DNA from 3 places in the Allobosea sp. P2_B12 genome. Region 2 is predicted to be linked to each of the others. Evidence: predicted binding sites of a transcription regulator. Region 2 holds the regulator's gene; each other region holds the start of a gene.
What was found. The regulator PhoB, encoded in region 2, activates phosphate uptake and scavenging genes when phosphate is short. The targets are predictions, from matches to a motif close to TGTCATNNANCTGTCAT.

Region 1: AC1DYU_RS05620 (PhoX family protein) is a predicted target of PhoB. The motif match lies at 5,140-5,156, and genes of this name have one in related genera.
Region 3: AC1DYU_RS22735 (CorA family divalent cation transporter) is a predicted target of PhoB. The motif match lies at 4,100-4,116, and genes of this name have one in related genera.

What each region holds. Positions count from the first base shown of each region.
Region 1 covers NZ_JBFUDG010000002.1:81,373-89,294, reverse strand. The annotation lists gene AC1DYU_RS05640 (RagB/SusD family nutrient uptake outer membrane protein) at 1-197, shown strand, start outside; gene AC1DYU_RS05635 (phosphoglycerate kinase) at 194-1,387, shown strand; gene AC1DYU_RS05630 (hypothetical protein) at 1,441-1,677, shown strand; gene fba (class II fructose-bisphosphate aldolase) at 1,768-2,850, shown strand; gene AC1DYU_RS05620 (PhoX family protein) at 3,074-5,077, opposite strand; gene AC1DYU_RS05615 (benzoate/H(+) symporter BenE family transporter) at 5,297-6,451, shown strand; gene AC1DYU_RS05610 (thiamine phosphate synthase) at 6,448-7,101, shown strand; gene AC1DYU_RS05605 (tetratricopeptide repeat protein) at 7,098-7,922, shown strand, end outside.
Region 2 covers NZ_JBFUDG010000009.1:164,044-171,965, forward strand. The annotation lists gene pstC (phosphate ABC transporter permease subunit PstC) at 1-744, shown strand, start outside; gene pstA (phosphate ABC transporter permease PstA) at 756-1,646, shown strand; gene pstB (phosphate ABC transporter ATP-binding protein PstB) at 1,696-2,496, shown strand; gene phoU (phosphate signaling complex protein PhoU) at 2,527-3,246, shown strand; gene phoB (phosphate regulon transcriptional regulator PhoB) at 3,417-4,115, shown strand; gene AC1DYU_RS20355 (TIGR03862 family flavoprotein) at 4,342-5,556, shown strand; gene AC1DYU_RS20360 (hypothetical protein) at 5,959-6,300, shown strand; gene AC1DYU_RS20365 (type ISP restriction/modification enzyme) at 6,301-7,922, opposite strand, start outside.
Region 3 covers NZ_JBFUDG010000013.1:9,148-17,069, reverse strand. The annotation lists gene AC1DYU_RS22760 (FliM/FliN family flagellar motor switch protein) at 1-134, shown strand, start outside; tRNA gene AC1DYU_RS22755 (tRNA-Leu) at 236-320, shown strand; gene mgtE (magnesium transporter) at 520-1,926, shown strand; gene AC1DYU_RS22745 (glycoside hydrolase family 25 protein) at 2,019-2,969, shown strand; gene AC1DYU_RS22740 (glycoside hydrolase family 25 protein) at 3,142-4,068, shown strand; gene AC1DYU_RS22735 (CorA family divalent cation transporter) at 4,170-5,180, shown strand; gene AC1DYU_RS22730 (nickel/cobalt efflux transporter) at 5,187-6,104, opposite strand; gene AC1DYU_RS22725 (metal-sensing transcriptional repressor) at 6,112-6,378, opposite strand; gene AC1DYU_RS22720 (isovaleryl-CoA dehydrogenase) at 6,737-7,909, shown strand.

The DNA of each region.
Region 1 (7,922 bases), on a different contig from region 2:
TCGACGCCGCCGCCGGCACCATGGACTTCGCTGCGATCCGCGGCGAGATCGCCAGCCTGCGCGACCGCGTCGATGCGACCCCACGCGTCGCCACCCTGTTCACCACCGCGATCGTCACGGCCGTCCTCACCGTCATCCTGACGATCCTGGTGCTGCGCTTCGGCGTGCCCGGCCTGATGCCGAAGCTGCTGCCGTGACCGCGTTCAAGACGCTCGACGACGCCGACCTAGCCGGCAAGCGCGCGCTTGTCCGCGTCGACCTCAACGTCCCCATGGAGGACGGCAAGGTCACCGACACGACCCGCATCGACCGCATCCTGCCGACCATCCGCGAGATGTCGGCCAAGGGCGCCAAGGTCGTCCTGCTCGCCCATTTCGGCCGGCCCAAGGGCCGTGACGACAAGAACAGCCTGAAGCAGGTCGTCCCGGCGCTCGCCCATGCGCTCGGCCAGCCCGTCACCTTCGTGTCCGATTGCATCGGCGAGGATGTGGCCAAAGCCGTTTCCGGCGCCAAGAACGGCGAAGTCCTGCTGCTCGAAAACACCCGCTTCCATGCCGGCGACGAGAAGAATGATCCGGAATTCGTGAAAGCGCTCGCCGCCAATGGCGACCTCTTCGTCAACGACGCCTTCTCGGCTGCCCATCGCGCCCATGCCTCGACCGAAGGCCTCGCCCATGTGCTGCCAGCCTTCGCCGGACGCACGATGCAGGCCGAGCTCGAAGCACTCTCGGCCGGCCTCGACAACCCAGCTCGCCCGGTCATGGCGATCGTCGGCGGCGCAAAAGTCTCGACCAAGCTCGAGCTGCTCGGCAACCTCGTCCGGAAGGTCGACGTCCTCGTCATCGGCGGCGGCATGGCCAACACCTTCCTCGCCGCGCGCGGCGTCGATGTCGGCAAGTCGCTCTGCGAGCATGACCTGGCTGCCACCGCCCGCGAGATCGAGGAGAAGGCGAAAGCCGCCGGCTGCGAGATCATGCTGCCGGTCGATGCGCTGGTCGCCCGCGAATTCAAGGCCCATCCCGGCCACCGCGTCATCCAGATCGGCGAGATCGCCGCCGACGAGATGATCCTCGACGCCGGCCCGCTCAGCGTCGCCGAGGTCGTGCTCAAGCTGAATTCGGTGAAAACGCTAGTCTGGAACGGACCGTTCGGCGCCTTCGAACTGCCTCCCTTCGACACCGCCACCGTCACCGTCGCCAAGGCGGCGGCCAAGCGCGTCAAGGCCGGCACGCTGGTCGCGGTCGCCGGTGGTGGCGACACCGTCTCCGCCATGAACCATGCCGGCGTCGCCGACGACCTCACCTATGTCTCGACAGCGGGTGGCGCCTTCCTCGAATGGATGGAAGGCAAGGCCCTCCCGGGTGTCGAAGCGCTGCGGAAGCGCTGACGGGCTTTCGCTCTGTCCTTGCGGTAGGGCGTGTTTATGCTATGTTCTCGCACATGAGCGAGAATGTGCAAACAGCGATGTTTGAAATCCTGAAGAAAGTTCAGGCAGACCTGACGTCGTTCAGGGTTGAAACGAATGATCGTTTCGCACTGCTCGAAGACCTCGTCCGCAAGCAGCGCCGCGACACCGCCGGCCTCCTCGTCATGGCGAAATCCGTCACCGGTAATTTCGACGAGGAACTGGCAGCCATCGAGGAGCGTGTGCGGGTTCTGGAAGCGCGCGGCCGCTGATTTTAAGGGCCTTTTCCGCTTTCGCTTTACCTTTGTCGCAGTTGGCTTTTAAACGCTCCCCATATCCATTGCCTCAAGGGGAGTACCATCGTGGCCCGCATCACGCTCCGTCAGTTGCTCGATCACGCCGCCGAAAACGACTATGGCGTGCCCGCCTTCAACATCAACAACATGGAGCAGGCGCTGGCCATTATGGCCGCAGCCGACGCCACCGACGCCCCCGTCATCATCCAGGCCTCGCGCGGCGCGCGCTCCTACGCCAACGATATCATGCTCAAGCACATGATGGACGCGGTCACTGAGATCTACCCGCATATCCCCGTCTGCGTGCATCTCGACCACGGCAACGAGGCCGCGACCTGCATGACCGCGATCCAGGCCGGATTCACCTCGGTGATGATGGACGGCTCGCTTCATGCCGACGGCAAGACCCCGGGCGACTGGGACTACAATGTCGGAGTCACCCGGCAGGTCGTCGAGATGGCCCATCTCGGCGGCATCTCCGTCGAGGGCGAGCTCGGCGTGCTCGGCTCGCTGGAATCCGGCGAGGGCGAAAAGGAGGATGGCCACGGCTTCGAGGGCAAGCTCTCCCACGACCAGCTCCTGACCAACCCCGACGAAGCCGTGAAGTTCGTCGCCGAGACCAAGGTCGATGCGCTCGCCATCGCCATGGGCACCTCGCACGGCGCCTACAAGTTCACCCGCAAGCCCGACGGCGCGATCCTGGCGATGAACGTCATCGAGGAGATCCACAAGAAGCTGCCGAGCATGCATCTCGTCATGCACGGCTCGTCTTCGGTGCCGCAGGATCTCCAGGACATCATCAACCAGTATGGCGGCAAGATGCCCCAGACTTGGGGCGTACCGGTCGAGGAGATCCAGCGCGGCATCAAGCACGGCGTCCGCAAGATCAACATCGACACCGACAACCGCATGGCGATGACCGGCCAGATCCGGAAGATCCTCTCCGAGAACCCCGGCGAGTTCGACCCGCGCAAGTACCTGAAGCCCGCCATGGAGGCGATGACCAAGCTCTGCAGCTTGCGCCTCAAGGAATTCAACACCGCCGGCCAGGCCAGCAAGATCAAGCGCATCGCGACCACCGCCGAAATGGCCAAGCGCTACGCCAAGGGCGAGCTTAACCCGACCTTCGGCTCGCCGAAGGCGGCTTGAGGCACGACACATCGCGGTTAGAGCGCGGGGAACCCCTCTCCTGTAAGGAGAGGGGCAGGGGAGAGGTGACGGCCGCTGAACCAGTGTGATCCCTGCCCCGAAAACAAGAGGCGGCGAGGTCACGGTCAAAGCGGCCAACGGCCGTCCCCTCACCCTACCCTCTCCCTATGGGAGAGGGTTCCTCGCGCTCGACCTTACAGGCGCAACGACAAGACCTGCCGCGTCAAACCCCGATCTTCCCGCCGCCCCTCCTGGTGATCGCCACCACGGACGGCCGCACCGGCATGTCCGGCTTGAAGTCGGGCCAGCGCGTCGAGAGATCCTCGTAATAGGAGCGGCGGCCGAAGGCCGGCCAGTCCGGGCCGTCGTCGCCGGGGTGCTGCACGGCCACGAAGGCCGTCGTGTCGTCGGGCGTGAAGCAAGGTCCGCAGAGTTCTGCGCCGTGGGGCACGCGGTAGAATAGCTTCGAGGTGCGCCGCGCAGCGCCGTCTGTATCCACCGCCCAGAGCCCGTCGGTGCGGCCGGTCACGTCGGGGCCGTTGCCGTCGGTCGAGACCCAGAGCCGCCCGGCGGAATCGACCACGGCATTGTCGGGCATGCCGAACCAGCCATTCTTCGTCGTGTCGGTAGAGAAACTGGCTCCGACTGTCGCGACAGCCGGATCGCCGCATTTCAGCAGGATCTCCCAGCGCCCCTTGGTCGCGGTGTGGTCGCCGCCATCCTCGCTGATCTCGATGATATGGCCGAAGGCGTTCTTCGCGCGCGGGTTCGCCGCGTCAATCTGTTCGTCCTTGCGGCTCGTATTGTTGGTCAGCATTACATAGACCTTGCCCGTGATCGGATTCGGCGTGATGTCCTCCGGGCGGTCCATCTTGGTGGCGCCCAGCAGGTCGCCGGAGCGACGGGTCTCGATCAGCACGTCGGCCTGGCTCTGGAAGCCGTTGGCGGCCGTGAGCGGCCCTTGGCCGAAGACCAGCGGCAGCCACTCCACGGCGCCGTCGGCCGAGAATTTCGCGACGTAGAGCGTGCCGGAATCGAGCAGGTCGAGATTGGCGGCGCGGTTGTTCGGGTCGAAGCGCCCCGTCGTGACGAATTTGTAGACATAGTCGAAGCGCTCGTCGTCGCCGAGATAGACGACCACCCGCCCGTCCCTGGCCACGACATTGTCGGCGCCTTCATGCTTGCAGCGGCCGAGCGCCGTGCGCTTCTTCGGCACCGAATTCGGATCGAAGGGATCGACCTCGACGACCCAGCCGAAGCGGTTGGCCTCGTTGGGCTCCTTCGAGAGCTCGAAGCGTTCCTCGAATCGGCCCCAGGCATAGGGAGCCGACGGAATCGCCATGCGCTTGTAATTGGCCTCTTCGCGATGGCCGTCCGGCAGCTTGCCGGAGAAATACCCATGCACGTTCTCCTCGCCGGTGACGAAGGTGCCCCAGGGCGTCATCGCGCCCGAGCAGTTGTTGAGCGTGCCGAAGACCTTGCGGCCGCTGGCGTCGGCGCTCGTCTTGACGCGGTCGTGGCCGGCGACGGGCCCCGAGAGCTGCATCTCGGTCGCCACGGTGATCCGGCGATTGTACTTGGAATCCTTCACCAGCGCCCATTTTCCGTCGGTGCGGCGGATCTCCGCGACGGTGGCGCCATGCGCCATCGCCTCGATCCTGAAGCGCTCGGGCGTCGCGTTCTTCAGCACCGGCTTGCCGTCCTTCATCTCGACGACGCCGGGGAACATCAGATGCGGGTTGGTGTATTCGTGATTGACGAAGAGCACGCCATGCCCGGATGGGTCGGCGGCGCCCGGCATCGGCAGGTAGCCGACGAAGTCGTTGTTGTAGCCGAACTGCTTGGCCTGGGCCTCCGGCGTCTGCTTTGCCGGGTCGAAGGCCGGCGCATCCGCCGTGATCGGATCACCCCAGCGCAGCAGCACATCGGCGTCATAGCCCTCGGCAACATGGTGGTCGGCATCGACGCCGACCTCGACCTCCTTGAAGGCGAAGGCGGACTTCGCACCTTGCGCCTGCGCCTGATCGGCTGTCTCAAGCGCCAGCGTACCCACCGTCGCCGAGATCGCCGAAACCGCGAGCGCGCCCTTGAGCAGCCCGCGGCGCGAGAAGCGCTGCGAGATCAGCTCGCCCATCGTCGCGTTGTCGCTCAGGTTCCGTGGCTCGGCATCCTCGTGCTCCAGCATGCTGGCGCCGAAGGTCGATTCGTATTGCGTCTCGTCGCTCATGGGGTCGTTCCTGACGAAGCTTCAGATTGGCATTGGAGGAAATCCAGCGATAGGAGGCAGCGGTGACGCTGCGGTGACAATTCCCGCCGCAAGGCGCGCCCGACATGCCGGCCTTCCGCCAGGGCCCTTCCGGCCGGGGGCGCTTTCTGATTGAAGGGGCACCCGCCTCGCCGCTTACCGCTGCTCCCGCCGCAAGTCTTGCCTGTCGATAGGTCTTGCATGTCGATCGTCTTCTCAGCGCTGGTCGCGACCTTCGTCGGCTTCTCGGCTTCCGTCGCGGTCGTGCTGGCCGCGACGCAAGCCGTCGGCGCGACGCCCGCCCAGGCGATCTCCTGGATCGCCGGCCTCGCTCTTGCCCAGGCCGGCGCCGGCATCTGGCTGTCCTGGCGCTATCGGATGCCGATCATCTGCGCCTGGTCGACGCCGGGCGCCGCGCTGATCGCCGCGACGAGCGGGCTCGACATGGCTGCCGCCGTCGGCGCCTTCCTGCTGGCGGCCGTGCTGATGATGCTGACCGCCGCCTTCCGTCCGCTCGGCGCGCTGATCGAGCGGATTCCGATGCCGGTCGCCGCCGCGATGCTCGCCGGCGTAATCTTCCGCTTCGTTGTCGCGGTCTTCGACGAGATGCGGCTTTCGCCCGGCCTCGTCCTGCCCCTGCTCGCGGTTTTTTTGGTGGCGCGGCTGATCAGCCCGTTCCTTGGTGTCATCGCGGCGCTCCTGACCGGCATTGCCCTGAGCTTCGGCCTCGGTCTGGCGAGCTGGCCTGCCGGCGCGTTCACACTCAGCGGCCTCGAATTCGTCACACCGCGCCTCGATATGGCAGCCATGCTCGGCGTCGGTATTCCGCTTTATCTCGTCACCATGGCGGCGCAGAACCTGCCTGGCTTTGCCGTGCTGCGTGCGGCTGGCTATCAGCCGCCGACAGCGGCCAGCCTCTTCGTCACGGGCCTCGCCTCCTTCCTGACGGCGCCGTTCGGCGCCCATATGGTCAATATGGCCGCGATATCAGCCTCGATCTGCACCGGACCCGACACGCATCCCGATCCGGCCCAGCGCTGGAAGGCCGGCGTGCTCTATGGGCTAGCCTATCTCGCCGTCGCCGCCTGCGCCGGGCTTTTGCTCGCCCTGATCGTCGCGATGCCCAAGGCGCTGATCGTCGCGGTCGCAGGGCTGGGCCTCGTTGGCTCGCTCACCGGCGCGCTCGGCCAGGCGATGTCCTCCGACAGGGAACGCTTCGCCGCCGTCATCGCCTTTGCCGTCGCCGCCTCCAGCCTGACGCTGTTTGGGGTGGGATCGGCCTTCTGGAGCCTCGTTGCCGGCCTCGGCGTCTTGACATTGGACGCGGTCGCGGGCCGTTTGCGCGCATCATCATGACCACACAGAACCCACCCACCCGCCTGATGCTCGTCACCCCGCCTGTGGCGGATGCCGATGCGATGGCCTTCAAGCTGATGCAGGCCCAGGCCGGCGGCGATCTCGCAGCCGTGCTCCTGCGCCTGACCGAAGGCGACGAGCGCAGCCGCATCGAGCGCGTCAAGCGGCTCGCCGGCCCGGTCCAGGCCGCCAATGTCGCGCTGGTCGTCGAGGCCTCCGCGATGGTCGCCGCGCGCGGCGGCGCCGACGGCGTGCACCTGACCGGCGGCCCCGAGGCCATCGCCGAGGCGCGTTCCAGCCTGAAGGGCGAGCGCATCATCGGCGCCGGCGGCATTCGCGCCCGCCACGACGCCATGGATATCGGCGAGGCAGGCGTCGACTATGTCATGTTCGGCGAGCCGCGGCCGGACGGCAGCCTGCCGCCGCTGGCGGCTGTGATCGAGCGCGCCGGCTGGTGGGCCGAAATCTTCGAGACCCCTTGCGTCGCCTATGCGCCCGACCCTGAATCCGTCGCCGCCCTGGTCGAGACCGGCGCCGAATTCGTCGCGCTCGGGGCCTGGGCCTTCGAGGAGAGCCGCGACATCCGCGCCCTCGTCGCGGAGGCGAACGAGGCCATCGCAGCCCGCGTCGCGCGAAAAGCAGCCAGATGAGGCGCGCGCGCCGCGGCCTCGCAAGCCGTCTGCTATCGAGCGGCCTGCTGCTGCTCGCCGGCTTCTCTTCGCTGACACTTCCTGCGACCGCCGCCGAGCGCGATCTTGCCTATGCCGCCTACCAGACCGGCCATTACCGCCGCGCGCTGTCCGAAGCCCTCAAGCGCATCGAGGCCGACAGCACCGACGCCGCCGCGATGACGCTGGTCGGCGAGATCTACCGACAGGGGCTCGGCGTGCCGGCCGATCAGAAGGTCGCGACCGAATGGTATGAGCGCGCCGCCGCGCGCGGCGACATCAACGCCACCTATGCCCTGGCGATCGCGCTGCTCGACGACGCCAGCAGCCGCCGCGACCCGGCCCGCGCCGGCACATTGCTGCGGCAGGCGGCCGCCGCCGGCAATGCCGCGGCCAACTACAATCTCGCCTTGGCCCTGCTCGCCACCGGGCAGGCCGAGGATGACTCGCGCGCCGTGGCAAGCCTCGAGATCGCGGCGAAGGGAGGCATCGGCGACGCGATGTATGCGCTCGGCACGCTCGCCAAACAGGGACGCGGCCTGCCCAAGAGCGATGTCGTCGCTGCCGAGTGGATGGCGAAATCCGTGCAGACCGGCAACATCCCTGCCGAGGTCGAATACGCGATCATGCTGTTCAACGGCACCGGCGTCGCCCGCGACGAGACCGCCGCCGCCAGGCTCTTCCTGCGCGCCGCAGGCAAGGGCAACCCGATCGCGCAAAACCGCATCGCGCGGCTCTACCAGATCGGGCGCGGCATCCCGCCGGACTCGATCGAGGCCGCGGCCTGGCATTTGGCGGCACGG
Region 2 (7,922 bases):
CAGTACGGCGCCTGGCCCGCCATCGTCGGCACCCTTTCGACCGCCTTCCTGGCGCTGGTCATCGGCGTGCCGCTCTCGCTGGGTATCGCCGTCTACCTGACGCAGCTCGCCCCGCCCTGGTTCAAGCAGCCGGTCTCCACCGCCATCGAGCTTCTCGCGGCCGTGCCCTCGATCATCTACGGCATGTGGGGCCTGTTCGTCTTCGTGCCGCTGTTTGCTGCCTACGTGCAGATCCCGCTCTCGAACATCGTCGAGGGTCTCCCGATCGTCGGCACGGTGTTGTACTCGCGCTCGCCTTCGGGCCTGGGCATCCTGACGGCCGGCATCATCCTGGCCTTCATGATCATCCCCTTCATCGCCTCGATCACCCGCGACATGCTCGACCAGATCCCCTCCGTTCTGCGCGAGAGCGCCTATGGCATCGGGGCGACGACCTGGGAGGTGGTGCGCCATGTGCTGGTGCCGCAGGCCGGCGTCTCGATCATCGGCGCGATCATGCTCGGCCTCGGGCGCGCGCTCGGCGAGACGATGGCGGTGACCTTCGTCGTCGGCAACGCCAACCGGCTCTCGGCCTCGATCATGGATCCGGGCTCGACGATCGCCTCGCGCATCGCCAATGAGTTCAACGAGGCCATGGGCCTGCAGCTCAACGCCCTGATTGCGCTCGGCTGCATCCTGTTCTTCGTCACCTTCGTCGTCCTCGTCATTGCGCGCATTCTCGTGTCGCGCGTCAAAGCCTACTGAGCGAGCTGGTCATGAGCCTGACGACACCCTCCACCGTCCGCGCCCTGCCCCATGCCGAATGGGGGCGTGTCCGCCAGTCGCGCCGGACCGCCGACAAGCTGATGCGCGTCATCGCTGCCGGCTTTACCTTCATGGCGATCTTCGTGCTGTTCTGGATTCTCGGCATGTTGATCGTGAAGGGCATCGGCGGACTCTCCGTCGCAACCTTCACCCAGGTCACGCCCGGCCCCGGTTCGGAAGGCGGCGGTCTCGCCAACGCCATCGTCGGCTCGATCGTGCTGACCTTCCTGGGCATCGTCGTGGCGACGCCGATCGGCGTTCTGGCGGGAACCTATCTCGCCGAATACGGCAAGGGCTCGAAGCTCGCCGACCTGATCCGCTTCATCAACGACATCCTGCTTTCGGCGCCGTCGATCCTGATCGGCCTGTTCGTCTACGTCATCATGGTCGAGCCGCTGGGCGGCTATTCCGGCTGGGCCGGCGGCGTGGCGCTCGGCATCATCGCGATCCCGGTCATCGTGCGGACCACCGAGGACATGCTGCGGCTGGTTCCCGGACCGCTGCGCGAGGCCGGCTCGGCGCTCGGCGCGCCGCCTTCGGTGGTGATCACCTCGATCACTTGGCGGGCGGCGAAGTCCGGGATGGTCACCGGCATCCTGCTGGCGCTCGCCCGCATCGCCGGCGAAACCGCGCCGCTGATCTTCACCGCGCTGAACAACAATTTCTGGTTCTCGCCCACTCTCAAGGGCGGCGTCTCGAACCTGCCGGTGACGATTTACCAGTTCGCCTCGGCCCCTTACGAGAACTGGCAGCAGCTCGCCTGGGCTGGTTCGCTGATCATCACCATGTCGATCCTGGTGCTCTCGCTCATCGCCCGCCGCATCGTGCGCGGCTCCAAGTAATTTACGTCGCTTCCGACATTCGTCGCGTCCGATCCGAAGGAACCCTTCGATGCTTTCGACCCTGGAACTGAGCCCGCAATCGCTCGACGCCGATGCCCCCGTGCGGATCGCGGTGAAGAACCTCGATTTCTACTACGGCGAGCACAAGGCGCTGAAGAACATCAACCTCGACTTCCGCGACCGCCACGTCACGGCGCTGATCGGCCCCTCGGGCTGCGGCAAGTCGACGTTGCTGCGCATCTTCAACCGGATCTACTCGCTCTATCCCGAGCAGAAGGCGACCGGCGAGGTGCTGCTCGACGGGCGCAACGTCATCTCCAACGACATCGACGTGAACGAGCTGCGTTCGCGCATCGGCATGGTCTTCCAGAAGCCGACGCCCTTCCCGATGTCGATCTACGACAACGTCGCCTTCGGCATCCGCCTCTACGAGAAGCCGCCGAAATCCGAGCTCGACGACCGCATCGAGGGCGCGCTGCGCCGCGCCGCGCTGTGGGACGAGGTCAAGGACAAGCTCAAGGCCTCGGGCATGGGCCTGTCGGGCGGCCAGCAGCAGCGCCTCTGCATCGCGCGCACCATCGCGCAGAAGCCCGAGGTCATCCTGTTCGACGAGCCGACCTCGGCGCTCGACCCGATCTCGACCGGCAAGATCGAGGATCTGCTGGAGCAGCTCAAGACCGATTTCACCATCGTCATCGTGACGCACAACATGCAGCAGGCGGCGCGCATCTCGCAGTACACCGCCTTCATGTATCTCGGCGAGGTGATCGAGTTCGCCGCGACCAACAACATCTTCATGAACCCGAGCAAGAAGCAGACGCAGGACTACGTCACCGGCCGTTTCGGCTGACTCGCACGCGCTGCACAGGGACAAACGCCGATGACCGACCATATCGTCCGCTCCTACGACGCCGAACTCGAAGGCATACGCCGCAGCCTCGCCGAGATGGGCGGCATGTCCGAGCGCATGCTCGGCGATTCCACCGTGGCGCTGGTGCGCCGCGACACCACGCTCGCCCAGAAGGTGATCTCGGCCGACCAGCGCCTGGACAACCTGCAGCGCGATGTCGAGGAGCGCGCGGTGCTGACCATCGCGCGGCGCCAGCCGCTCGCCAACGATCTGCGCGAGCTGATCTCGGCGATCCGCATCGCCTCCGACATCGAGCGCGTCGGCGATCTCGCCAAGAACATCGCCAAGCGCGCGGTCGCGATCTCAGGCCAGTTCTCGCCGCCGCATCGCGCTGTCGTCGGGCTGGAGCATATGAGCCGCCTGGTCCAGGCTCAGCTCAAGGACGTGCTCGACGCCTATGCCTCGGCCAATGAGCAGAAGGCGCTGGAGGTCTGGCATCGCGACGGCGAGATCGACGCGCTCTACACCTCGCTGTTCCGCGAGCTCCTGACCTATATGATGGAAGATCCGCGCAACATCACCTTCTGCACGCATCTCCTGTTCTGCGCCAAGAACATCGAGCGCATCGGCGACCACACCACCAACATCGCCGAGACGATCCACTATCTCGTCACCGGCGAATCGCTCGACCTCAACCGTCCCAAGCTCGACACCACCGACATCAACGTCGAGGCGGTGACGGGGAGCTGATCGATGAGGGCGCCATCGCCTTTCCCGTCTTGGTCGGGCTTGTCCCGACCATCCACGCCTTCGCTCGCCGAGAGCGGTGTTCAAGACGTGGATGCTCGCCACAAGGGCGAGCATGACGGAATGTGTCGACTGGCTGCCAAGACGCCGACTGCCCAGAACGGAACCGCGCCATGCCCGCCCGCATCCTGATCGTCGAGGACGAGGAGCCGCTGACCCTGCTCCTGCGCTACAATCTCGAGGCCGAGGGCTTCGAGGTCGACTCGGTCGCGCGCGGCGACGATGCCGAGCTGCACCTGCGTGACAACACGCCCGATCTCGTGCTGCTCGACTGGATGCTGCCGGGGCTGTCGGGCATCGAGCTCTGCCGCCGCCTGCGGGCGCGCCGCGACACCGAGCGCGTGCCGATCATCATGCTGACCGCGCGCGGCGAGGAGACCGAGCGCGTGCGCGGCCTGGCCACCGGCGCCGACGACTATGTCGTCAAGCCGTTCTCGCTGCCCGAGCTGATCGCGCGCATTCAGGCGCTGCTGCGCCGGGCCAAGCCCGGCCACGTCGCGGGACTTTTGACGGCCGGCGATCTCGAACTGGACCGGACCACGCGGCGCGTGCGCCGCTCGGGCTTCGAACTGCATCTCGGCCCGACCGAGTTCCGCCTGCTCGAATTCCTGATGCAGGCGCCGGGCCGGGTCTATTCCCGCGCCCAGCTTCTCGACGCGGTCTGGGGTCGCGACGTCTATATCGACGAGCGCACCGTGGACGTCCATGTCGGGCGCCTGCGCAAGGCGATCACGCCGGGCGACGCCAAGGACCCCCTGCGCACCGTGCGCGGCGCCGGCTACGCCTTCGACGAGACCTTTGCGCGGGCGTGACTGGCTTTCGACCCGTCTCACATCCGCGCCGTCATCCCGGACAAGCGGCGAAGCCGCGCCGATCCGGGATCCATGCCGGAACGCCATTTCAGCAGGTCCAGGCATGGATCCCGGGTCTGCGCTTCGCTCCGCCCGGGATGACGGCGCGTTTGATTGATATCTGATCGCTTGACCGCCTCGGCCGACCTCGCTTGACCCGCAGCGTCCGACGGCGCAAGCCCGCCGCATGCAAACCAAAGACATCGCCATCATCGGAGCAGGCCCGGCCGGGTTGATCGCGGCGGAACGGCTGGCGGAGGCCGGCCACCGCGTCACCATCCATGAGCGGATGCCGACGCCGGCACGGAAATTCCTGCTGGCGGGGCGCGGGGGGTTGAACCTCACCCATTCCGAAGCGCTCGAGGGCTTCCTGCCGCGTTATGGCGCGGCGCGGGACTGGCTCGAACCGGCGATCCAGGCCTTTCCGCCTCAGATGCTGCGTGACTGGGCCGACGGGCTGGGCGCCGAGAGCTTCGTCGGCTCGAGCGGGCGCGTCTTTCCCAAGGCGATGAAGGCCTCGCCGCTTTTGCGCTCCTGGCTGCGATGGCTGGACGGTCTTGGGGTGAAGCTCGAATCCGGGCGCTTCTGGACGGGCTGGACGGCGGATGGGGCGCTGAGCTTCAGGACGGGCGATGGCGAGACTGTCGCGCTCACACCCGATGCGACGCTGCTGGCGCTGGGTGGCGCGAGTTGGCCAAGGCTGGGGTCCGATGGCGGCTGGGTTTCGCTGCTGGCGGCGAAGGGTGTCGTGATCACGCCGCTGCGCCCCGCCAATGGCGGCTTTGCCGTCGCCTGGTCGGCGACCTTGCGCGAGCGTTTCGCGGGCGCGCCGTTGAAGCGCATCATCATCCGATTCGGCGGCCAGGAGGTGGCGGGCGAGGCGATGATCGACGCTGATGGCATCGAGGGCGGCGCGATCTATGCGCTGTCGGGGCCGCTGCGCGAGGCGATCGCCCGCGAGGGCTTTGCCGAGATCGCGATCGATCTGCGGCCGGATCTCGACCTCGCGCGGCTGACCGAGAAGCTCGGCAAGCGCCGCAAGGGCGAGACGCTGAGCAACCATCTGCGCAAGGCGGGATTGTCTCCGGCAGCCGTCGCCGTGCTGCGCGATGGTGCCGGGGGGCGGCTCAATGAGGCGCCTGCCGCGCTGGCGGCGGCGATCAAATCCACGCCCCTGCGACTCACCGGCCTGATGCCGATCGACCGCGCGATCTCGACGGCCGGCGGCATCGCGGCCGCCGAGGTCGATGATGGGTTCATGCTGAAGCGCCTGCCCGGCGTCTTCGTCGCCGGCGAGATGCTGGACTGGGAGGCGCCGACCGGCGGCTATCTGCTGCAGGGCTGCTTTGCGACCGGCATCGCGGCGGCGGCCGGGATGGAGGCATGGTTGGCGTCCCGGTGACGACCCAGGGCGGTCCGAAGCGAAGCGCGGGGAACCCCTCTCCCGTAGGGAGAGGGGCAGGGGTGAGGGGTCGGCCCCTCGACACCGCAGCCGTGAGCTGACCGCGGCACTGTTCAACGCTGCTGGTCCAAGGGCCGACACCTCACCCTGCCCTCTCCTTACAGGAGAGGGTTCTTCGTTGAGGTTCCCGCGTCCCACTTCCGCCTTACCGCTGGCCTCATGCACCCCTCACATCACATCCGGCGAACCGGAGCCCGGTTTCGGCGTTGGTCCAGGAGAAACACGCACGGACCAGTGGCATGACGACAGCGTTACAAGAGGCTATCTCGTGACCCAGCCCCATGGCGGCTATGCGCTCAAATCCCATAGCGAAGTGGAGGTTCTGGCGAACGAGGCCTCGTCATGAGCCAGCATATCGATCTGACGCCGCCGCTGGCGGTCGCGGCCAATGCCGAGAAGGGCCTGCGCCTGCGCCAGGACTTCAGCCGCGGCGGCACCATGATCGGCGTTGCACGGGCTCGCGACCTGCGCGCCCGCAAGCCGTTGAGCGAGGACACGATCCTGCGCATGACCAGCTATTTCGCCCGCCACGCCGTCGACAGGCAGGCACAGGGCTTCGGCGACAAGGAGAACCCCTCGGCCGGCTACATCGCCTGGCTGCTCTGGGGCGGCGATGCCGGCCGCGACTGGGCCGACCGCAAGAAGGCCGAGATCGAAGCCTCGGGCGAGAAGAAGCGGGCGTGATCAATCGGCCCGCTTCAGCCCTCTCATCGCGTCCGTGATCGCCACTGTCTCGACCGAGACGCGCGCGACCCGCCCCAGCAAATCCACGACCTTCTCCTTGTAGTCGGCGAAGCGGTAGGTGTTGAACTTCTCGCGGATGGTCGGGTCCTTCGGCGTCTTTTCCTTGTGCTGGTCGAGCACCCAGTCGAGGCCGGAGCGGTTGCCGAGTTTGTAAGTCCAGGCTTCCGGCGGAACGCCGGACAACTGCGTTTCGCTGTCGAGGATGATGATGCCGTTGTCGCGGTCCGCCTTGAGCATCGGCTTGGGCGCCACGCCGGCCGCGCGGGCCTTTTCGTCGGCTACGTCGAGTCGATGCAGGGGCCAGGGCTCGACGCTCTCATAGCCGATGTGCAGGCCCATCAGCGTTTCGCCCCAACCGGCCCAGCGCCAGAAATCGGGATAGAACGGGATGCGCGGAAACTCGCGCTTGAGGTTCTGCGCATAGGTCTCGCGATAGATGGGGTCGTGCAGCACGCCATAGACGTAGTGGAAGATGTCATCCTTGGTCAGGGCGCGCTTGCTCTTGGCTTTGCCCGCGCCGATCTTTTCCGAGACGGCGGCGCCATCCTCCCCGTCATGCTCGGGCTTGTCCCGAGCACCCACGTCTCGAACACCGTCCTTGCCCACTGAAGACGTGGACGGTCGGGACAAGCCCGACCATGACGGATTTCCTCGCCCGTCCTTGCCATAGGCCTTGTGGAATTCCTTCAGCGCCCAGTCGGTGATGTTGTCGAGGCGCTCGCCGGACGGGGTGTAACGGTAGCGGGGAAACATTTGCGTTGCACGTGATGCATAGCCAGCATCAGGCAATCCGCTTAGCGCATGGGCCGTAAATGGAATTTGCGGGTGATTGCAAATCATCAACACGCCATTGCTTTGAGCAATAGCTCCGAAAGGTGATATTTCGTTTATTGATCCCGATTCATCAATGAACAAATCTGATCTATAAAATGATTTTTTCATAAACGGTCTGTATTGGGCCGTAACTATTCTTTTTGTGTCGAAATTCTCATTTCGTCCCAAATCGAAGCGTCTTTTGAGGTTCCTCGACGTTTTAATTATTTGATTTAATTCGCTATATATCGATGCGCTATATTTGTATTCCTTGACGAGGAATTTCATCTTATGATGCAGATTTTCATCTGAAAAATCGTAAATCCAGTCGTCTCTATTTGTTGAAGCCCCCAACGAGAACAACTTAAAAATGGCCTTTTCTTGAGACGTCTTCTTCGCGGTTTTTGTCTTTTTATCTCCAACTGACAGCAGGGTGTCCCAGTCATTTTCCAGAACGTTTAGCCATCTCTGGTTGGCGTCGGGCGTGATCCGCTCATAGGCAAGGGCTGACGCCCTACTGCTCCCCAGCCATGCCAGTTTATCTTCAGCCGTATCAAGCTCTGGTCGCCGGGCGTAATAAATTCGACAACCGCGCTGCTTACGGCGCTTCACGAAAAATGAAATTGCGACGCCGGCTTGAATGCCGAATACGTTATGCTTCGTGCCTGAAAGCTTCGGATTTGCGCGTACATCGCCGCCCAAATCAACGACATATATCTCGTGGAACTCTTCGGCCACGACCTTGCGGA
Region 3 (7,922 bases), on a different contig from region 2:
AGATTCTTGCCAACAACCACCCCTTCGCCAAGGGAATCGTCGTCGTCAGCGGCTCGCGCATCTCCGTCGAGATCACGCAGATGCTGAAACGGCCGACGGTCTACACCCTCCAAAGCGTCGCGGCCGCAGCCTGAGCACGTTTTCCTTCGCAACGCCCTTGTGGCGACGGATTCGATTTGCTAGACCCGCGCCGCTCCGGAGTTCACCGCGTCAGCGCGGAATGGCCGGAGCCGCTGCGGTCATGGCGGAACTGGTAGACGCACTACCTTGAGGTGGTAGCGGGGAAACCCGTGGAGGTTCGAGTCCTCTTGACCGCACCAGATTGAGGGCCTCCGGCCCGGCGAACGGCGATCCGCAGGGGTCGCCGTTCGCGTTTCAACGTCGCAATTCGCGTTTCGGAACCCGCCTGCGCGGTTCTCGCCGTCAAACCGCCCTGCTGCATTGCAACAGGGCAAGGCCGCTGACACAAGGGCGGCTGGCACCCAGCCGAATCCACATCTCGAATCGCGGAGCGGGCCGATGACGGACACGCACAAGGCTCCCGGCGACACGCTCGACCGCCCGATCCGCGACGAGGACGGGGCGATCGATGCCGGTCTGGTCGAACAGGTCTCGCAGGCGCTGCTGCTGTCGGACCTGACGACGCTGCGCGCCGTCGTCGCCGACATGCACGAGGCCGATCTCGGCGCGCTGCTCGAGGCGCTCGACCCTGACGAGCGGCCGCGGCTGATCTCGCTGCTCGGCAGCGACTTCGACTTCACCGCGCTGACCGAGGTCGACGATTCGATCCGCGAGGAGATCCTCGAAGAGCTCTCGCCACAGACCGTGGCGGAGGGCGTGCGCGACCTCGACACGGACGATGCCGTCTACATCCTCGAGGACCTCGACGACGCCGACAAGAAGGAGGTGCTCGACCGGCTGACCCCCGCCGAGCGCATCGTCCTGCAGCAGGGCCTCGACTATCCCGAGGATAGCGCCGGCCGGCGCATGCAGAGCGAAATCCTCGCCGTACCGGCCTTCTGGACCGTCGGCCAGACCATCGACCACCTGCGCCAGACCGACAATCTGCCCGAGCGCTTCTTCGAGATCCTGGTCGCCGACCCGGCCCATCATTTCGTGGGTTCGGTGCCGCTCGACCGGCTGCTGCGGACCCGGCGGCCGGTCGCGATCTCGACCCTGGTCGACGAGGACAGCCGCGCGGTGAAGGCGACCGACGACATCGAGGACGTGGCGCGCATGTTCCAGCGCTACAACCTGATCGCCTCGCCGGTGATCGACGATGCCGGGCGGCTGGTCGGCGTGCTCACCATCGACGACATCGTCGACGTGATCGAGGACGCCGCCGATGACGACGTCAAGCAGCTCGGTGGCGTCCACGCCGACGAGGAACTCTCCGACCCGGTGCCGATGATCGCCCGCAGCCGCTTCAGCTGGCTGTTCATCAACCTGGTGACCTCCTTCCTCGCCGCGGCGGTGATGAGCCTGTTCGAGGCGCAGCTTTCGCAGGTCGTGGCTCTCGCGATCCTAGCGCCGGTGGTGGCGAGCCAGGGCGGCAACGCCGCGACGCAGACGATGACGGTCGCGGTGCGGGCGCTCGCGACGCAGGAGCTCGGCGCCTGGAACCTGCGCCGGTTCTTCACCCGCGAGATGATCGTCGGGCTGATCAACGGCGTCGGCTTCGCGCTGATCACCGGCGTCGTGGCGGCCTTGTGGTTCGGCAGCCACGGCCTTGGCGGCGTCATCGCCATCGCCATGGTCGTCAACCTTCTGGCTGCCGCGATCGCCGGCGTCGTCATCCCCGTCTTGCTCGACCGCTACGACATCGACCCGGCGATCGCCTCGGGCACCTTCGTCACCACGGTGACGGATGTGGTGGGCTTCTTCTCGTTCCTCGGCGTCGCCGCGATCTGGCTCGCACATAGCTAGGAGCGAGGCATGCTGACGCAGCACCGTTCCCAGATGGTCCGATTTCAGTAACGTAAACCCGCCGTCAAGTTTTCTCCACGATCTTGCGCGACATGACGTCCCGCCGCATGAAAATCTTCCAGCCCGCAACCCTCCTCGCCGCCGCCGCTCTCGCGGTCCTTGGCGGCTGCGTGGCGCTGGAGGGGAACTACCCGGCCAAGGGCGATGCGCGCCCCCATCCCGGCGTGGCGCAGGCACACAGCTACCCGATCCACGGCATCGACATCTCGCGCTGGCAGGGCGAGATCGACTGGACCGCGGTCAAGGGCGCCGGCACCCGCTTCGTCTACATGAAGGCGACCGAGGGCGGCGACCATGTCGATCCGGCTTTCCAGCGCAACTGGGAGGGCGCGCGGCGCGCCGGCATTCCGCGTGGCGCCTATCACTTCGTTTTCTGGTGCCGCCCGGCCCATGAGCAGGCGATCTGGTTCAAGCAGCAGATTCCCAACGATCCCGACGCGCTGCCGCCGGTGCTCGACGTCGAATGGAACGGCCATTCGAAGACCTGTCCGCAGAAGATCGACCGCTCGCTCGCGCTGGAGAAGATCCAGCTCATGCTGACCGAGCTCGAGCAGCTCACCGGCAAGAAGCCGATCATCTACACCGACATCACCTTCCACAAGGACGTGCTGGAGGGGCAATTCAACAACTACCCCTACTGGATCCGCTCGACCGCGGCCCTGCCCGAGGCCCGCTACACCGAGCGCCCCTGGGCCTTCTGGCAGTTCACCACCACCGGCCGCGTGCCCGGCATCAAGGGCGACGTCGACCGCAACGCCTTCTTCGGCAATGAGGGCCAGTTCGATGGCTGGCGCCAGGGCGAGTTCGACATCGGCACGCGCCGCTGGGACAAGCCCAGGCCCGTGCCGCCGCAGCCGAGCCCCGGCCCCGAGCGCCCGGCAGCGCCGACGCCTTCGCCCGCCATCGCGCGGATTCCCGGCAGCGTCGCGCCCGTCGCCTCCTCGTTCCAGCCACCCGACGACGAGACCGCTCAGGCCGACTGACGTCGGGCCGGCGCGGCGGCAGGCTCCCTGGTTGGCCAAGGCCTTCTCGATTGGCCAAGGCCTCCCCGGTTAACCAAAGCTGAAACAAGCCCGCCGCATTCGCTTCAAATCTAACCGGCTCTTAACTGTCGCATCCGCATTTCGAAGGACGACGCGGGATAAGGAGTTGCCGGTGCGATCGAGGATACTGGAGCGGACGACACGCGCCGCCATCGCCATCGGCAGCCTGCTGACCTTGCTGTCGACGCCCGCAGCCGCGCTTTATCCGAAGAAGAGCGATTCCGCGCCGCATCACGGCGTCCGGGATGCGCGCCGCCAGGCGATCCAGGGCATCGACGTCTCGCGCTGGCAGGGCGAGATCGACTGGACCAAGGTCAAGGATGCCGGCACGCGCTTCGCCTTCATCAAGGCGACGGAAGGCGGCGACCATCTCGATCCGAGCTTCAGGCGCAACTGGGCCGAGGCGAAGAAGGCCGGCGTCGCACGCGGCGCCTATCACTTCGTCTGGTGGTGCCGCCCGGCGAAGGACCAGGTCCGCTGGATGAAGCGTCACATTCCGCGCGATCCCGACGCTTTGCCGCCGGTGCTCGATGTCGAGTGGCAGAACGGCTCGCAATGCGACCGCAAGGTCTCGCGCGAGGATGCGCTGGAGAAGATGCGCATCATGCTCGCAGCCCTGCAGGAGCACACCGGCAAAAAGCCGATCATCTACACCGACATCAACTTCCACGAGGATATCCTCGAAGGCGAGCTCAACGATTACCCTTACTGGCTGCGCTCGACCGCGGCCCCGCTGAGGCATCGCTACAACCGCGAGAAATGGGAGTTCTGGCAGTTCACCACGACAGGCCGCGTGCCCGGGATCACCGGCGACGTCGACCGCAACGCCTTCTTCGGCAGCGAGCATGAATTCGCCGCCTGGCGCCAGGGCCGCTTCGACATCGGCGCCCGCAAATGGCGCGGCGGCGAGCCAAAGGTCGCCAGCGACCGGGCGCCGGCAACCTCGGCGGGCTCGCGTGCGCCCAAGGCGGCCGGCGGCACGGCGCTGCGCATCGCCCCGCCCGCGAAGATACCGCAGCGCACCGCCCACAACGACTGACGCCGGCGGATTGACGTCAACGAACCGTCGACGTCATCGAACTGTCATGGCGCAGGCGCAGGGCTCGCGCTCTTGCCAGCGAGTTCGCCGATCACATCACGATGCCCTCCCCGATCGCCATTGCCGACGCGCAGTCCCGCATGGGCATCATCTGGGCCTATCGCTTCGATGCCGGTGGCGTGCCGACGCTGATCGGGCGCGAAACCCTTCCCGGCGTCGACCCGTCCGAGGGCTTCGTCTGGATCCATCTCGACCTTGTCCACAGCCGCGCCAAGGCCTGGGTCACCGAGCAGCCCTGGCTGCCGGCAGCCGCCGAGGAGATGTTCGTCTCGCCGGAAAGCCATCAGCGGCTGGACCATTCCGCCGAACTCGCCTGGGGCATTGCCCACGACCTCGTCCGCGACATCGCCTCCGATTCCGATCTGGTCGGCGCGTTGTACTGGATCGTCGGCGAGCGGCTGCTGGTGACCGGCCGGCGCGATGCCCTGCAGTCGATCCGGCTCGCCGCCGATGCGCTCAACCGCGGCGAAGTCGTCGAAGGGCCGGTCGCACTGTTCGAGCAGATCATCGAATACATCATCGACGACGTCACCCGCGCGGTCGTGCGGCTGATGGATGAGACCGACAGCGTCGAGGATCATGTGCTGGCCGACCGGTTCGACGACGCGCCGGCGCGCGTCGGCGCCGTGCGGCGCATGGCGGTGCGGCTGCACCGCCAGATCGGCGGGCTGCATCTGCTGTTCCGCCGCTTCGCCGAGACGAATTCCGGCCGCAGAGCGCCCGAGGAGGTCAAGGCGGCCGCCGCGCGCCTGCTCCAACGCATCGACGGACTGCATCACGACGTCCAGTCGGTGCAGGATCGGGCGAGGCTGCTGCAGGACGAGACGACGGCGCGCACCGCAAGCCAGACCAACAGGCAGCTCTATGTGCTCTCGATCCTGACGGCTCTGTTCATGCCAGCGACCTTCATCACCGGCCTGTTCGGGATCAATGTGAAGGGCCTGCCCTGGATGGAGCACGATCTCGGCGCGTTCTTCGTCACACTTACCTGCATCGGCGCCGCGCTGCTGACGCTGATCCTGCTGCGGCGCAGGGGCATCATCGGCGGTTGAACGCGGCTATCGGCCCGCCAACAGTCCTACCCAGCCGTGATAGCCGACATAAAGCCCTACGAGGATGATAAGCCCGCCGGATAGATAGGGCGCCCTCCGAGCGAATTCCCCGAACCATGACCAGCGTCGCGTCGCATGCCGGACGCTGAGCGCGGCCGCAGCGCCGACGGCGACCAGCGTGATCGCCAAGCCGATCGAGAAACACAGCACCAGCGCGAAGCCCAGCGTCAATTCCTTCAGCTGCAGGCAGAGCAGCAGCACCGTGATCGCCGCCGGGCAGGGAATGAGCCCCCCGGTCAGGCCGAACAGCACGATCTGCCAGGTGGTCGCCTCCCGGCCCGTGAAGCGGCGGCGGATATCCTCCGCATGCGCCCGCTCATGCGCATCCTGATGGCCGTCGGCTTCGGCCAGGATGGTCGCTCCCGCCGAGCCGAACGGGATCGCATCGCGAGGCCCATCATGATGATGGTGATGATCATGGGCGCCGCGCCCGTGGTCATGAGCATGACCATGATCATGATGATGATCATGGTGGTGGCCGTGATCATGGGAGTGATGCCGCGCCTGCGTCACCGGATGCTGGTCGCGCCAGGTGCGCCACAGCATCCACAGCGCCAGCGCGATAATCGCGGCCGCCGAGGCGAGCTGGAAATAGGGCTCGAACGTCTCTGAAGCGACATCGCGCCAGAGATAGAGGCCTCCCAACGCGATCGCCCACACGACGAGCGTATGCGACGCCGTCGCCGCCAGCCCCAGCAGCACGGCCTGCGTCACCGTCCCCCGGATCGCAATGATGAAGGCTGCCATCATCGTCTTCGAGTGGCCGGGCTCCAGCCCGTGCAGCGCCCCGAGCAGGATCGCGCTGGGAACGAACAGCCAGGCCTGCCCTGCCCCCTGCTGGATCAGTTCGGCGAAAGACGGCATCGGCGCCTCACAGATATTTGGTCAGGGCCTTGAGCCCGTCGATGGTGCGGCGCATCTCGGGTGTCGACGCCTGCCCATGGTCGAACAAATGATGCTCGATATGGTCGAAGATCAGCAGCTCCTTGACCTTCTCCAGCGCCTTCTCGACCGCCTGGAGCTGCTGCACGACATCGGGCACGTCCCGCCCGGTTTCGACCATCGCGATGACGGTGCCGAGATGCCCCTGCGCCCGGCGCAGACGGTTGGTGATGTCGGGATTCATCTCGTGGCTCATGGCCTCTATCCTATCCTCCTGGATAGGATAGGCAAGTGGTCGTTGTTCGTCGTGCTTGAGCTTGTCCCGAGCACCTCAAGGCACGATGGCTCTGGCTCGACGGAGCATGGCCAGGACCGTCATGCTCGCCCTTGTGGCGAGCATCCACGCCTTGTCCACCGCACTCGCCAAAGGAAGACATGGGTGGCCGGCTATCTCTGAAGAACAATCAACAAGCACGACCATGACGGAGGAGATGCGCGGCACGGCGTCGATACCCAAACCCTGTTCGCGCTCACGCGCGCTGACTTGGTCGCCATCCGCGCTATAAGGCGGGAAACGCCGCGCGCCATGCCGCGCCGCTCGCCGGGAGGACACCATGCTCGCCAACGCGCCCCGCCCCTTCAATTTCGACCTCGGCGAGACCGCCGATGCGATCCGCGACACCGTCCATGCCTTCGCGCAGGAGAAGATCGCGCCGCGCGCCCAGGAGATCGACGCGACGAACCAGTTCCCGCGCGATCTCTGGCCGCAAATGGGCGCGCTTGGCCTGCACGGGATCACGGTCAAGGAGGAGGATGGCGGCGCGGGGCTGGGCTATCTCGAACATGTCGTGGCGATCGAGGAGATCAGCCGCGCCTCGGCCTCGGTCGGCCTCTCCTATGGCGCCCATTCCAACCTCTGCATCAACCAGATCGCCCGCAACGGCAATGCGGCCCAGAAGGCGAAATACCTGCCCAAGCTGATCTCGGGCGAGCATGTCGGGGCGCTCGCCATGTCGGAGCCGGGAGCGGGCTCGGACGTCGTCTCGATGAAGACGAAGGCGGTGAAGACCGGCGACCGCTATGTCCTGACCGGCAACAAGATGTGGATCACCAACGGCCCCATCGCCGAGACGCTGGTGGTCTATGCCAAGACCGATCCCGAGGCCGGCTCCAAGGGCATCACCGCCTTCCTGATCGAGAAGGGCATGAAGGGCTTCTCGACCCACCAGAAGCTCGACAAGCTCGGCATGCGCGGCTCGGACACCTGCGAGCTCGTCTTCCAAGACTGCGAGGTCCCCGAGGAGAACGTGCTGGGCACGGTCGGGCGCGGCGTCAACGTGCTGATGTCGGGCCTCGACTACGAGCGCGTCGTGCTCTCGGCAGGCCCGCTCGGCATCATGCAGGCGGCGCTCGACGTCGTCATGCCCTATGTCCACGAGCGCAAGCAGTTCGGCCAGGCGATCGGCGAGTTCCAGCTCGTCCAGGGCAAGCTCGCCGACATGTATGTGATGATGAACGCCTGCAAGGCCTATGTGTACGCGGTCGCAAAAGCCTGCGACCGCGGCGAGACCACCCGCGAGGACGCCGCTGGCGCGATCCTGATCTCGGCCGAGAAGGCGACCCAGATCGCGCTCGACGCGATCCAGCTTCTGGGCGGCAACGGCTACATCAACGACTACCCGACGGGACGCCTGCTCCGCGACGCCAAGCTCTACGAGATCGGCGCGGGCACGAGCGAGATCAGGCGGATGCTGATCGGGCGGGAATTGTTCGCGAAGACGAAGTAGGACGAGCCGAATC